2 regions of the Agrobacterium sp. 22094 genome follow, and region 2 is predicted to be linked to the other one. Evidence: predicted binding sites of a transcription regulator. Region 2 holds the regulator's gene; the other holds the start of a gene.
What was found. The regulator HrcA, encoded in region 2, represses chaperone genes, less so after heat shock. The targets are predictions, from matches to a motif close to GTTAGCACTCNCNNNNNGNGAGTGCTAAC.

Region 1: a site for HrcA is predicted at 4,074-4,102, ahead of groES (co-chaperone GroES). Genes of this name have one in related genera too.

Annotation. Positions count from the first base shown of each region.
Region 1 is NZ_JBQEPX010000001.1:1,915,989-1,922,080, reverse strand. Features, by position in the region: gene ACTJK5_RS09305 (GFA family protein) at 1-199, shown strand, start outside; gene ACTJK5_RS09300 (DoxX family protein) at 249-695, opposite strand; gene aac(6') (aminoglycoside 6'-N-acetyltransferase) at 916-1,368, shown strand; gene ACTJK5_RS09290 (nuclear transport factor 2 family protein) at 1,415-1,786, opposite strand; gene groL (chaperonin GroEL) at 2,009-3,643, opposite strand; gene groES (co-chaperone GroES) at 3,719-4,015, opposite strand; gene chrA (chromate efflux transporter) at 4,185-5,504, shown strand; gene ACTJK5_RS09270 (TIGR01459 family HAD-type hydrolase) at 5,608-6,092, shown strand, end outside.
Region 2 is NZ_JBQEPX010000001.1:2,370,376-2,376,467, forward strand. Features, by position in the region: gene hpf (ribosome hibernation-promoting factor, HPF/YfiA family) at 1-356, shown strand, start outside; gene ptsN (PTS IIA-like nitrogen regulatory protein PtsN) at 425-886, shown strand; gene grpE (nucleotide exchange factor GrpE) at 1,098-1,730, opposite strand; gene hrcA (heat-inducible transcriptional repressor HrcA) at 1,897-2,988, opposite strand; gene rph (ribonuclease PH) at 3,155-3,871, shown strand; gene rdgB (RdgB/HAM1 family non-canonical purine NTP pyrophosphatase) at 3,885-4,529, shown strand; gene hemW (radical SAM family heme chaperone HemW) at 4,538-5,752, shown strand; gene ubiB (2-polyprenylphenol 6-hydroxylase) at 5,798-6,092, opposite strand, start outside.

The DNA.
Region 1 (6,092 bases), 450 kb from region 2:
TCTGATGCATTTCTGTGGCGACTGCGGCGCGCCGCTGTTCAGCAGCGCCGAACAGGACAACGGCACTTGGGGCATACGGTGGGGTTCGATCAATGAACGGGCGGAGTTGGAACCGCGTGTGCAGATCTGGGCGCGCTCCAAGGCCGCGTGGGTCGACCATCTCGACGCGATCCCCGCTTTTCCCAAAGAACGAACATAAAGAAGAAGCCGCCGGATCGCTCCAGCGGCTTCTTTGTATCAGTTTTAACTTACGCGTGGGCAAGCTTCGGGCCGCGCATCGCGTCGACCGAATAGGCACCAGCACCGAAAGCTCCGAGAAGGATATAGGCGCCAGCCAGCGTGATGTTTTTCATCAGCATGATGCCGTTCAGCGTGTTGATCCAGCCGAGAGCCGCATCCGGCCAGCCCGGAACGGCAACGGTGCCGCTGTGGAAGACAAGACCGGTGAAGACGCAGAATGCAGCCAATGCGAAGGCGGCAATCTTGGTCTGGAAGCCAACGAGAACGGCAAGGCCGGTGACGAGCTCAAACAAACCGGCAAGGTAAGCAAGAGCGGTTGCCGCAGGCAAGCCGGCGCCGGTGATCATACCGGCCGTGCCGGCAGGGTCCATCAGCTTACCGAAACCGGAATAGACGAAAATGAAGGAAAGAAGAATGCGTGCGACGAGCACGAGAGCGTTCTGGCTGCTGGACATCGAGGTGTCTCCGTTATGGGCTTTTGTTCAAGCCGTTGCGTGAACTCTGGAGACAGTTCTGACGGATTTTTTAAATTGACGAAAGATAAACGCACGGAGACTCTTCGTCTTCAAAAAGTGAACAATCAACTGGTCGCGTTGTGCCGCTCGAACATGGTGACAGACCTCTGCTTATGGTTGAGGCGCTGCAAGAGAAGGCAGATGACGAGGGGGAGAGAGGATGAAAATCGTTAGAGGCACCATCGACAATGTCGATTCATGGACGCGTTTACGCACTGCGCTCTGGCCGGATGGCTCCGTCGAGCAACACCGCGAGGATATCATCAAGACCTTTTTACAGAGAGCCGACAGGGCCGTCGCCTTTCTCAGTGAAAGCGAGGAGGGTGAGATCGTCGGTTTTGCCGAAGGCAATTTGCGCGACGATTATGTCAACGGCTGCAAGACGTCACCCGTGGCCTTCCTGGAAGGTATCTATGTTCTGCCGTCGCATCGCCAGCAAGGGATCGCGCGGCGGCTCTGCGATGCAGTTGGGGACTGGGGTAAGTCTCAAGGATGCCTGGAGTTCGCCTCCGACGCCTCGCTTGAGAATGAGGCGAGCCGAAAGTTTCATGCTGCGCTCGATTTTGCGGAGACACAAAGCGTCGTCTTTTTCCGCAAGGATATTGAGGCCTGATGCAGCCAAAATTAAACGAGCAATCTTGGCCCTTTATGGCTGGGCTTTATGAGTAGGACTCCAAGATTCTCGGTTTTCCGATCTTGAACCATGCCTTTGCGATCTTGCCACCAGCGACCTCGTAGATACAGACAACATCGACTTCGCCACGTCCTTCGGGAAAATTGCGCGTCACGGTCTCGTGGTCGATGACCATGTCTTCGAGAATTATGCGCGATAGCAGTTGCCCATGAAGATCTGGTTCTTTGAAGCGCTCGATGTGGCGCTCGCGAATTTCGAGAGCGTTGCGCGCCAAGAGCGTCGAGGGAAATGCAAAGTACTGACAGTCGTCAGCCCACCACCGCATGAATTCATCGATATCAAGGGCATTATAGGCCTCGAGCTGTTTCTGGACCGGAAGTTCGACGGCACTGTTCAAGGGACACCTGTTCCACATGCTTGCATCGGGGGCGATGCATCATTCGACGTTTGTGTAGCGGTAAGCACGTTCCAAGATCAAGCATGCTTAGAGTGTTGCTGCTGATGGGTGGCTCGCGATGCTGGACTGAGCTGAGGGGAATTTGATCGTGACGGCGGAACGGCACAAACAAAAAGGGCGATCCGAAGACCGCCCTTTCGTATTCCAGAGGGAATAGACTGATTAGAAGTCCATGCCGCCCATGCCGCCGCCCGGCATTGCAGGCATTGCGGAGTCCTTCTTCGGCAGCTCGGCAATCATGGCTTCCGTGGTGATCAGCAGCGAAGCAACCGAAGCTGCGTTCTGCAGAGCCGTACGGACAACCTTGACCGGGTCGACGATACCCATGGCGATCATGTCGCCATATTCGCCGGTCTGAGCGTTGTAACCGAAGTTATCGTCATCCTTGTCGAGAAGCTTGCCAACAACGATCGAAGCTTCGTCACCGGCGTTGTCTGCGATCTGGCGAACCAGAGACTGCAGAGCGCGGCGAACGATGTTGATACCAGCTTCCTGGTCGTCGTTCACACCCTTGACGGTAATCTTCTGAGCGGAACGAAGCAGAGCGGTACCACCGCCGGCAACGATGCCTTCCTGAACAGCAGCGCGCGTTGCGTTCAGAGCGTCGTCGATACGGTCCTTGCGCTCCTTCACTTCAACTTCCGTTGCACCGCCGACGCGGATGACGGCAACGCCACCAGCGAGCTTAGCAAGGCGTTCCTGCAGCTTTTCGCGGTCGTAATCGGAAGAGGTTTCTTCGATCTGAGCCTTGATCTGGGCAACGCGGCCTTCGATGTCGGTCTTCTGGCCAGAGCCGTCAACGATCGTGGTATTTTCCTTGGAGATGGAAACCTTCTTGGCCTTGCCGAGCATGTCGAGAGTGACATTTTCGAGCTTGATGCCGAGGTCTTCGGAAATCACCGTACCACCGGTCAGGATCGCGATGTCTTCGAGCATGGCCTTGCGGCGGTCGCCGAAGCCAGGAGCCTTGACGGCAGCGATCTTGAGGCCGCCACGCAGCTTGTTGACGACGAGCGTTGCAAGAGCTTCGCCTTCGACGTCTTCAGCGATGATGACGAGCGGCTTGCCGGTCTGAACAACGGCTTCGAGAACTGGAAGCATGGCCTGAAGGTTGGAGAGCTTCTTCTCGTGAAGGAGAATGTAAGCGTCTTCCAGGTCGGCAATCATCTTCTCAGGGTTGGTCACGAAGTAAGGCGACAGGTAGCCACGGTCGAACTGCATGCCTTCGACGACTTCGAGCTCGGTCTCAGCGGTCTTGGCTTCTTCGACGGTGATAACGCCTTCGTTGCCAACCTTCTGCATGGCTTCCGCGATGTCGCGGCCAACCTGCGTGTCGCCGTTAGCGGAGATCGTACCGACCTGAGCAACTTCCTCAGAGGTGTTGATCTTCTTTGCCTTCGCCTGCAGGTCCTTGACGACTTCTGAAACAGCGAGGTCGATACCGCGCTTCAGGTCCATCGGGTTCATGCCGGCTGCAACAGCCTTCTGGCCTTCGCGAACGATCGCCTGGGCAAGAACGGTTGCAGTCGTGGTGCCGTCACCGGCGATGTCGTTGGTCTTCGAAGCAACTTCGCGGACCATCTGTGCGCCCATGTTCTCGAACTTGTCTTCCAGTTCGATTTCCTTGGCGACGGAAACGCCGTCCTTGGTGATGCGCGGTGCGCCGAAGGACTTGTCGATAACAACGTTACGACCCTTCGGGCCGAGCGTGACCTTCACTGCGTCAGCGAGAATGTCGACGCCCTTGAGCATCTTTTCGCGCGCCGAGCGGCCGAATTTTACTTCTTTGGCTGCCATGTTTCAAAACTCCTGGTTTCGAATGGCCGGAACAGTGTCCGGCTTCAGATTACGGAAATGGGGAAGGCGGCTAAATTAGCCGATGATGCCCATGATGTCGGCTTCCTTCATGATGAGAAGGTCTTCGCCGTCGAGCTTTACTTCCGTGCCGGACCACTTGCCGAACAGGATGCGGTCGCCGACCTTGACGTCGAGAGCGACGATCTTGCCGGACTCATCGCGTGCGCCGGAGCCAACTGCGACGATTTCGCCTTCCTGCGGCTTTTCCTTGGCGGTATCAGGAATGATGATGCCACCCTTGGTCTTAGCTTCAGACTCAACGCGACGAACCACAACGCGGTCGTGCAGCGGGCGGAAATTGGTGCTTGCCATTGTCTATTCCCTCGATCAAATGACATTCGCGGATCGGAAACGACCCGCCTGGATTGATGTTAGCACTCTCATTTGCCGAGTGCTAGCGAGACGGAGATAAGCAGGGTGTCGGGTGCTGTCAAGAACGGCCTGTCGGAAAAATTTCATGTAAAATGGTTACTGCGATTGCATGACAGATTTTTTGCGCTCCGAAACTTCCCCTCCGCCTCCGGCTTTATCGGACCTCTTTCTCGTCTTCGGCCGTGTCGGCCTGTTGAGCTTCGGCGGTCCTGCGGGTCAGATCGGCATGATGCACCGTGTGCTCGTCGATGAGAAACGCTGGCTTTCCGAAGAGCGATTCCTGCACGCGCTGAATTACTGCATGCTTCTCCCAGGACCGGAGGCCCAGCAACTGGCGACCTATGCCGGATGGCTCCTGCATGGCAGACGCGGCGGCATCATCGCTGGCACGCTCTTCGTTCTGCCGGGCTTCCTCGTCATCGTCGCACTTGCGGCGGCCTATGCGCTCTATCAGGATACGCATTGGCTGCCCGCCCTTCTCTTCGGTCTGAAGGCAGGCGTGCTCGCCATCGTCATCGAAGCCTTGCTGCGCGTGGCAAAACGCGCCCTGAAAAGCCGCTTTCTTATCGGTGTTGCGGTCGCAGCCTTCATCGCTCTGTTCTTTTTCGGCGTTCCCTTTCCGCTCGTCATTCTCGCTGCTGGTATCTCGGGTTTTCTGAAAGCCCGAGGAGGGCGCTCGACAAAGCCTGATGTCGAAAGCAAGGTACCACACCTGTTGCGGCAGATCCGAGGGGTTCTCGTCGGCATCCTCATCTGGCAAATGCCGCTTCTGCTGTTCTGGCTTCTGGCCGCGCCGAGCGCTCTCATCGAACTGCAAGAGTTCTTCTCAAGGCTGGCAGTCGTCACCTTTGGCGGCGCCTATGCGGTTCTTGCCTATGTGGCGCAGGTGGCGGTGGAAACGCATCACTGGATGACGGCAAGCGAGATGCTGGACGGCCTGGCGCTTGCCGAAGCGACACCCGGACCGCTCGTTCTGGTTCTCTCCTATATCGGCTTTCTCGCGGCATTTCGGCATCCGGGCATGCTTGACCCCATGCTGGCGGGTGTTCTGGGGGCAGGTGTTGCCGCGTGGGCAACATTCGTCCCAAGTTTCATCTTCATATTTCTCGGTGCGCCTTACGTGGAAAGGCTGAGAGACAATGCGGCTTTATCCAGCGCCCTGTCCGCCATTACCGGTGCGGTGGTGGGCGTCATTCTCAATCTTTCGGTCTGGTTTGGCCTGCATGTGCTTTTTGGCAAGGTCGACAGGGTTGAGCTTCTGCCTCAGATCAATTTCGGCATGTCCCTGCCAGACTGGCATTCGCTCGACCTTGCATCGCTTGCACTCTTCGTCGTCTCGGCCACCATGCTGTTTCGCCTGAAATTCGGCATGCTGCCGGTGCTTGGCCTGTGTATTGGAGCAGGTTTCATCAGGCTTTGGCTCGGCTGAGGTCTTAGTTTCGCATAGGCACCCTGTGTCTTTTTCGCTTGCCATCGCAAGCAGCCTTTGCGATGTCACGAGCTCGAAAATGATGGAAAGAGTTGGAAGATTCATGGCCCACCGCATTGCCACCCTTGGCGACATCACCTCCCAATTCGATGTCATCCTCTCCGATGTGTGGGGCGTGCTGCACAATGGCGTGACCGCTTTTCCCGCGGCCGGTGTTGCATTGGCCGAAGCGCGGAAGAACGGCAAGACTGTCGTCCTCATCACCAATTCCCCGCGTCCAGCGGTCGGCGTCATTCCGCAGTTGCGTGCGCTTGGCGTGCCCGATGAGGCCTATGACCGCATCGTCACCTCGGGCGACGTGACCCGCGAGTTGATTGCCGAGGGACCGAAGAAGGTCTTCCTGCTGGGTCCCGAGCGCGATATGCCGCTGTTCGATGGTCTCGACGTTACGGTGGTGGGTGAGAGCGAGGCGGAAGCCGTTGTCTGCACTGGTTTCTTCGACGACGAAACCGAAACGCCTGAAGATTACACCGAGATGCTAAAGGGTTTCGTCGCCCGCTCCGCGCCGATGATCTGCGCCAACCCTGA
Region 2 (6,092 bases):
CCAGCTTCGACGCGGCGGCAGAGCGCATTGAAAAGCGCCTGCGTCGTTACAAGCGCAGGCTCAAGGATCACCATAACGGTTCAGCGTCCAAGGGGATCGATGAGGAAGTCGCCTACCGGGTGATGGATGCAGTCCCGGATGAGGATGAGGAAATCGCGGAAGATTTCGCGCCAACAATCGTGGCCGAGACTTCCAAACAGATCAAAACCATGACGGTTGCAAGCGCAGTCATGGCTCTCGATATGACCGATGAGCCAGTTCTGCTGTTCCGCAGCCCGTCGAAAGAACTCAACATCGTCTACCGTCGCAACGATGGAAACATCGGCTGGGTCGACGCGGCGATGATCAAGAGCTGAAGTCTAAGGACCCGGAAGGCGCCCTCAAGCGTCTTCCGGTTCGTCTCGATGGCATGAAGGAAAAAGAAATGGCATTGGCAGATTTGCTGCACCAAGATGCGATTATTCCCGCGCTAAAGGTCAATTCCAAGAAGCAACTCCTTCAGGAACTGGCAGCAAAGGCATCCCGTATCACCGGGGTTTCCGAGCGGGACGTATTCGACGTCATCTTGCAGCGTGAGCGGCTCGGCTCCACCGGCGTCGGTCATGGCATTGCCATTCCCCATGGAAAGCTCAGCAGCATTTCCTCCATTACCGGCGTCTTCGCGCGCCTGGAAACACCCGTCGACTTCGAAGCACTCGACGACCAGCCGGTCGATCTCGTATTTCTTCTGCTCGCGCCGGAGGGTGCCGGCGCCGACCACCTGAAAGCCCTGTCGCGGATTGCCCGCGTTCTGCGCGACCCGGAACTGGTGGCGAAACTGCGTGCGACTGATTCCGATACGGCGATCTACACCTTTCTTAACCAGGAGCAGGTGAACGCGGCCTGAACGCCAAGCTTGGGTTCACGCGAACATAGCCTCGACGTTTAAAGCGCCGTGCGTCCTATTGGACGCACGGCGCTTTACCATTTTGAATCGACGCATCGTGCTTTCCGAAAATCGAGACCGATTTTCGGGCCGATGCTGTAAAACAAAGGCCCGGGTATCGATCAGATATCCGGGCCTTTTGCTATTGATCAGATGAAGACGAAGAAGGCGCTCAGGCGTCTTTCTCGTTGAGACCGCTTGTGCCGGGCTCAGCACCTGCCGGCGCTTCAACCTTCGGGCCACCCTTGGCCACGCCGACCATGGCTGGACGCAGAACGCGCTCGCCGATGGTGAAGCCAGCCTGCACCACTTGGACGACAGTGTTGTTCGGCACGGTGGTGTTCGGGATTTCGAACATGGCCTGGTGGAAGTTCGGATCGAACTTCTCACCCTCGGCATCGATCTTCTTCACGCCGTGACGCTCAAGTGCGGAGAGCATGGAGCGTTCCGTCATATCGACGCCTTCGATGAGACCCTTGATATTGGCTTCGGCACTTTGCTTCAGTTCTTCTGGAATGGTGTCGAGCGCCCGGCGAAGATTGTCGGAGACGGCCAGCATGTCGCGCGCGAAGCCGGCCACGGAATAGGCCTTTGCATCCTTGACCTCGCGTTCGGTACGACGGCGAAGATTGTCCATCTCAGCGGCCAGACGCAGGAATTTGTCGCGAAGATCGGCGTTTTCCGCCTTCAGCACATCGATCGGATCGGGTTCTGCCTGCTCCGGCACCGCATTCTCCGCCGTGGTCGCTTCCACTGCTTCGTCGGCAGCGCCTGCGTCAGGTCCGGTCTTGTTGGTGTCAGTCATGACGTTCTCCAAATTACATGTGTATTGTGGCTTGCAATGAGATTGAGCCCGATATCGAGCTTTGCCATGCAAAAATCAAGGCTTACGGGAAAAAGGAGCGGTTTTTCAAGCGACCTGCGCGGTTAGACCGTTTCCTTTTCAGATGGAAACGTCAAATGGAAACGCTCTAACGTCGCTTGGTTGAAAGCCGCGCCATGATCTGGGCGGTGTAATCCACCATCGGCACGATGCGGGAATAATTCAGCCGCGTCGGGCCGATAACCCCGACAGCGCCGACGACCCGGTTCTCGTCGTCCTTGTAGGGTGCGACGATCAGCGATGAGCCCGACAGGGAAAACAACTTGTTTTCCGAGCCGATGAAAATCCTGACCCCGGAGCCGGTCTCTGCCAGATTGAGGATCTCGATCAGGTTTTCCTTGCGCTCCAGATCGTCGAAGAGAAGACGAACGCGGTCGATATCTTCTTCGCCTGCCAGACCCTCGAGAAGATTGGAGCGGCCGCGCACGATCAGTCGCCCAAGCTTGCCTTCCTCATTGTCGCCGGACCAGACGGCAAGCCCCCGCTCCACCAGATCCTGGGCCAGCGTGCTCAGCGCGCTTTGAAGCTCGTTCTTCTGTCGGGCTATCTGGCTGCGCAGTTCCGGCAAGGTCTGGCCGCCGAGATGCGCGTTGATGAAGTTGGCGGCCTCGGTCAATTGCGACGAAGTGATGCCGGCCGGCAGTTCGATGATGCGGTTTTCGACCTGGTTATGGTCGCCGACCAGAACGGCGAGCGCCTTGGTCGGCTCCAGCCGGATGAACTCCACATGTTTGAGGACGGCATCGTTCTTTGCGGTCAGCACCAGCCCTGCCCCGCGCGACATGCCGGAGAGCATGCTGCTTGCCTCATACAGCAGGCCTTCGAGAGACTGTTCGCGCCCGGAGATCGGGCCGATATGCCGGTCGATATTGGCGCGCTCGGCCTCGGGCAGTTCGCCCACCTGCATGAAGGCATCGACGAAGAAGCGAAGCCCGGTCTGGGTCGGCAGGCGTCCGGCACTGACATGCGGCGAATAGATGAGACCGAGCTCCTCCAGATCGCTCATGACGTTACGCACAGACGCTGGCGACAGTGACATAGGAAGCAGGCGAGAGAGACTGCGCGAACCGAGCGGTTCGCCCGTTTCCAGATAGCCTTCCACAATGCGCCTGAAGATCTCGCGTGAGCGATCGTCCAGAAGCGCACCTGGCTCTTTGCCAATGGGAGGAGTTATGCCCATGCCGCTCGTTCTTCCCCAAGCTGTTTTTGACTGTCTTGAATATAGTCACTCGGTCTTCCAAGTGAAAACGGAAATTCGGCTCTAAGCCTTGCTCTTCCGCTTTTCCTTTGCAAAAGCGTCGCCCTGACCTTAGAAGGCGGGAAGTTAAGAGACGGAGAGAAACGATATGCGGCCCTCAGGCAGAAAAACCGACCAGATGCGTAAGGTATCCTTCGAGCGCAACTTCTCCAAGCACGCCGAAGGCTCCTGTCTCGTCAAGTTCGGCGATACGCATGTTCTGGTCACCGCCAGCCTCGAGGAAAAGACGCCGCCATGGCTGCGCAACAGTGGCAAGGGCTGGGTTACAGCTGAATATGGCATGCTTCCCCGCTCCACCAACGAGCGCATGAAGCGCGAAGCAGCGTCCGGCAAGCAAGGCGGCAGAACGCAGGAAATCCAGCGCCTGATCGGCCGTTCGCTGCGCGCAGTCGTTGATCTGCAAGCGCTTGGCGAACGCCAGATCAGCATCGACTGCGACGTCATCCAGGCCGATGGTGGTACGCGTACCGCCTCCATCACCGGTGCCTGGATTGCACTTCACGACTGTCTGAAGTGGATGGAAAGCCGCAACATGTTGAAGGTCGAAAAGGTTCTGAAGGACCATATCGCCGCCATCTCCTGCGGCATCTTCGCCAATCAGCCGGTGATCGATCTCGATTACCTGGAAGATTCCTCTGCGGAGACCGACGCCAACTTCGTCATCACCGGCTCTGGCGGCATCGTCGAAATTCAGGGCACCGCCGAGGGCAAGCCATTCTCGGAAGAGGAATTCCTGACCCTGCTAGGCCTTGCCAAGGCGGGTTGTGCGGAACTCGTCGAGATGCAGAAGCAGGCAATTGCCTGAACGGGACAAGACCATGCGCAAGCTTGATACCAGAACCATCGTCGTTGCCAGCCACAACAAGGGCAAGATCGCAGAGATCGCCGACCTGATCGGCCCTCTCGGCTTTTCGGCAAAATCGGCCGCCGAGCTGAATTTCGAAGAGCCGGCTGAAACCGGCACGACCTTCGAAGAGAATGCGGCGATCAAGGCGCTCGCTTCGGCCAAGGCATCCGGCATGGCGGCGCTCTCCGACGATTCGGGTCTGGTGATCGACGCGTTGGACGGCGCGCCGGGCGTCTACACTGCGGACTGGGCAGAGACCGGCAACGGCACACGCGATTTCGCCATGGCGATGCAAAAGGTCGAAGACGCGCTTCAGGAGCGTGGCGCGACGACACCGGAGCAGCGCACCGGCCGCTTCGTCAGCGTTCTTTGCCTGGCCTGGCCGGACGGCCATACCGAGTTTTTCCGCGGTGAAGTGGAAGGCACGATCGTCTGGCCGCCCCGCGGCACGAGCGGTTTCGGCTACGATCCGATCTTCCAGCCGGAAGGCTACACAACCAGCTTTGGCGAGATGACTTCCGACGAAAAGCATGGCTGGCGCCAGGGCGATGCGACAGCCCTGTCGCACCGCGCACGCGCTTTCAAGACCTTCGTCGAAACCTGCCTGGAGGCATGAGCATCACAATGACCGGGAGCGGCCTTTCTTCTGCGCCCGGCGCCCATCCGTCCGGACATGCGGACCTTCTGCCGGATACGGGCGAACCCGGCTTCGGCATCTATGTTCACTGGCCCTTCTGCGCGGCCAAGTGTCCCTATTGCGATTTCAACAGCCATGTCCGCCATCAGCCGGTGGATCAGGAGCGGTTCGTTGCCGCCTTCCTGCGCGAAATGGAAACGATGCGGCAGTTGAGCGGCCCGAAGGTCGTCACCAGCATTTTCATGGGCGGCGGCACGCCGTCGCTGATGGACCCGCAGACGGTCGGCGCCATTCTGGATGGTATCGCCCGTTATTGGCGCGTGCCGGACGGCATCGAGATCACCATGGAGGCCAATCCATCCAGCGTGGAAGCGGAACGCTTTCGTGGCTACAGGGCCGCCGGCGTCAATCGCGTCTCCATGGGCGTACAAGCGCTGAATGACCGGGATCTGAAGTTCCTCGGACGCCTGCATGATGTGGCCGATGCGCTGAAGGCTATCCGGCTGGCGCGCGAAATCTTCCCACGCATGTCCTTCGATCTCATCTATGCCCGCCCCAATCAGACAGTTGAGGAATGGGAAAAGGAGCTCGCAGAGGCCATCTCCTATGCGGTCGATCACCTGTCGCTCTACCAGTTGACGATCGAGGAAGGCACGGCCTTCTACGGTCTCCATAAGGCGGGCAAGCTGATCGTTCCCGATGGCGAACAGTCGGCTGTGCTTTACGAGGCGACGCAGGAAATCACCGCGCGTCACGGTCTTCCGGCCTATGAAGTTTCCAATCACGCGCGTCCCGGTGCTGAAAGCCGCCATAACCTCACTTATTGGCGCTACGGCGACTATGCCGGTATCGGCCCCGGCGCCCATGGACGCCTGACCAAGGGCGGCGCCAAACTCGCAACCGCGACCGAGCGCCACCCCGAGACATGGCTGCAAGCCGTGGAGCGCGATGGGCACGGCATGGTGGATCAGGAAATGCTGGGGCGTGACGAACAGGCCGACGAGTTGCTGTTGATGGGACTGCGGCTTCGCGAAGGCGTCGATCTCGCCCGCTGGAGCGAGTTCTCAGGTCGCGATCTGGACCCGGATCGCGAAGCGGTTTTACTGGAACACGGCTTTATCGAGCGGCTTGGAAATTCGCGCGTCCGCTGCACGCCGTCGGGCATGCTGATCCTGGATTCAGTGGTTGCCGATCTCGCTTAAGGGGCGCTCTCTAAATGCCCGGAGAGCGCACCGGTTGCCATCGGATCAACTGATCCTGACAGCGATATAGATCAGCGTCACCGCAATCACCCAAAGCGCCAGGCGACCCCAACGGGTGTGACGGGCTTCTGACCTCCCAATGGCTTCGGCCGTGCGTTCGTCGAAGCGCAAGCCGTTTTCGCTCATATACATCAGTTCGGAATGCAGCTTTTCGGTCTTGGCAGCGATCTCGGGTGCCGCTTCCGCCAGCTTGATCGCTGCCTTCACGCCGTCCTTCAGATCGGTGACGATACGCTTCGGCCCGAGATTGTCGCGGATCCAGCCGCTGACGACGGGGTCT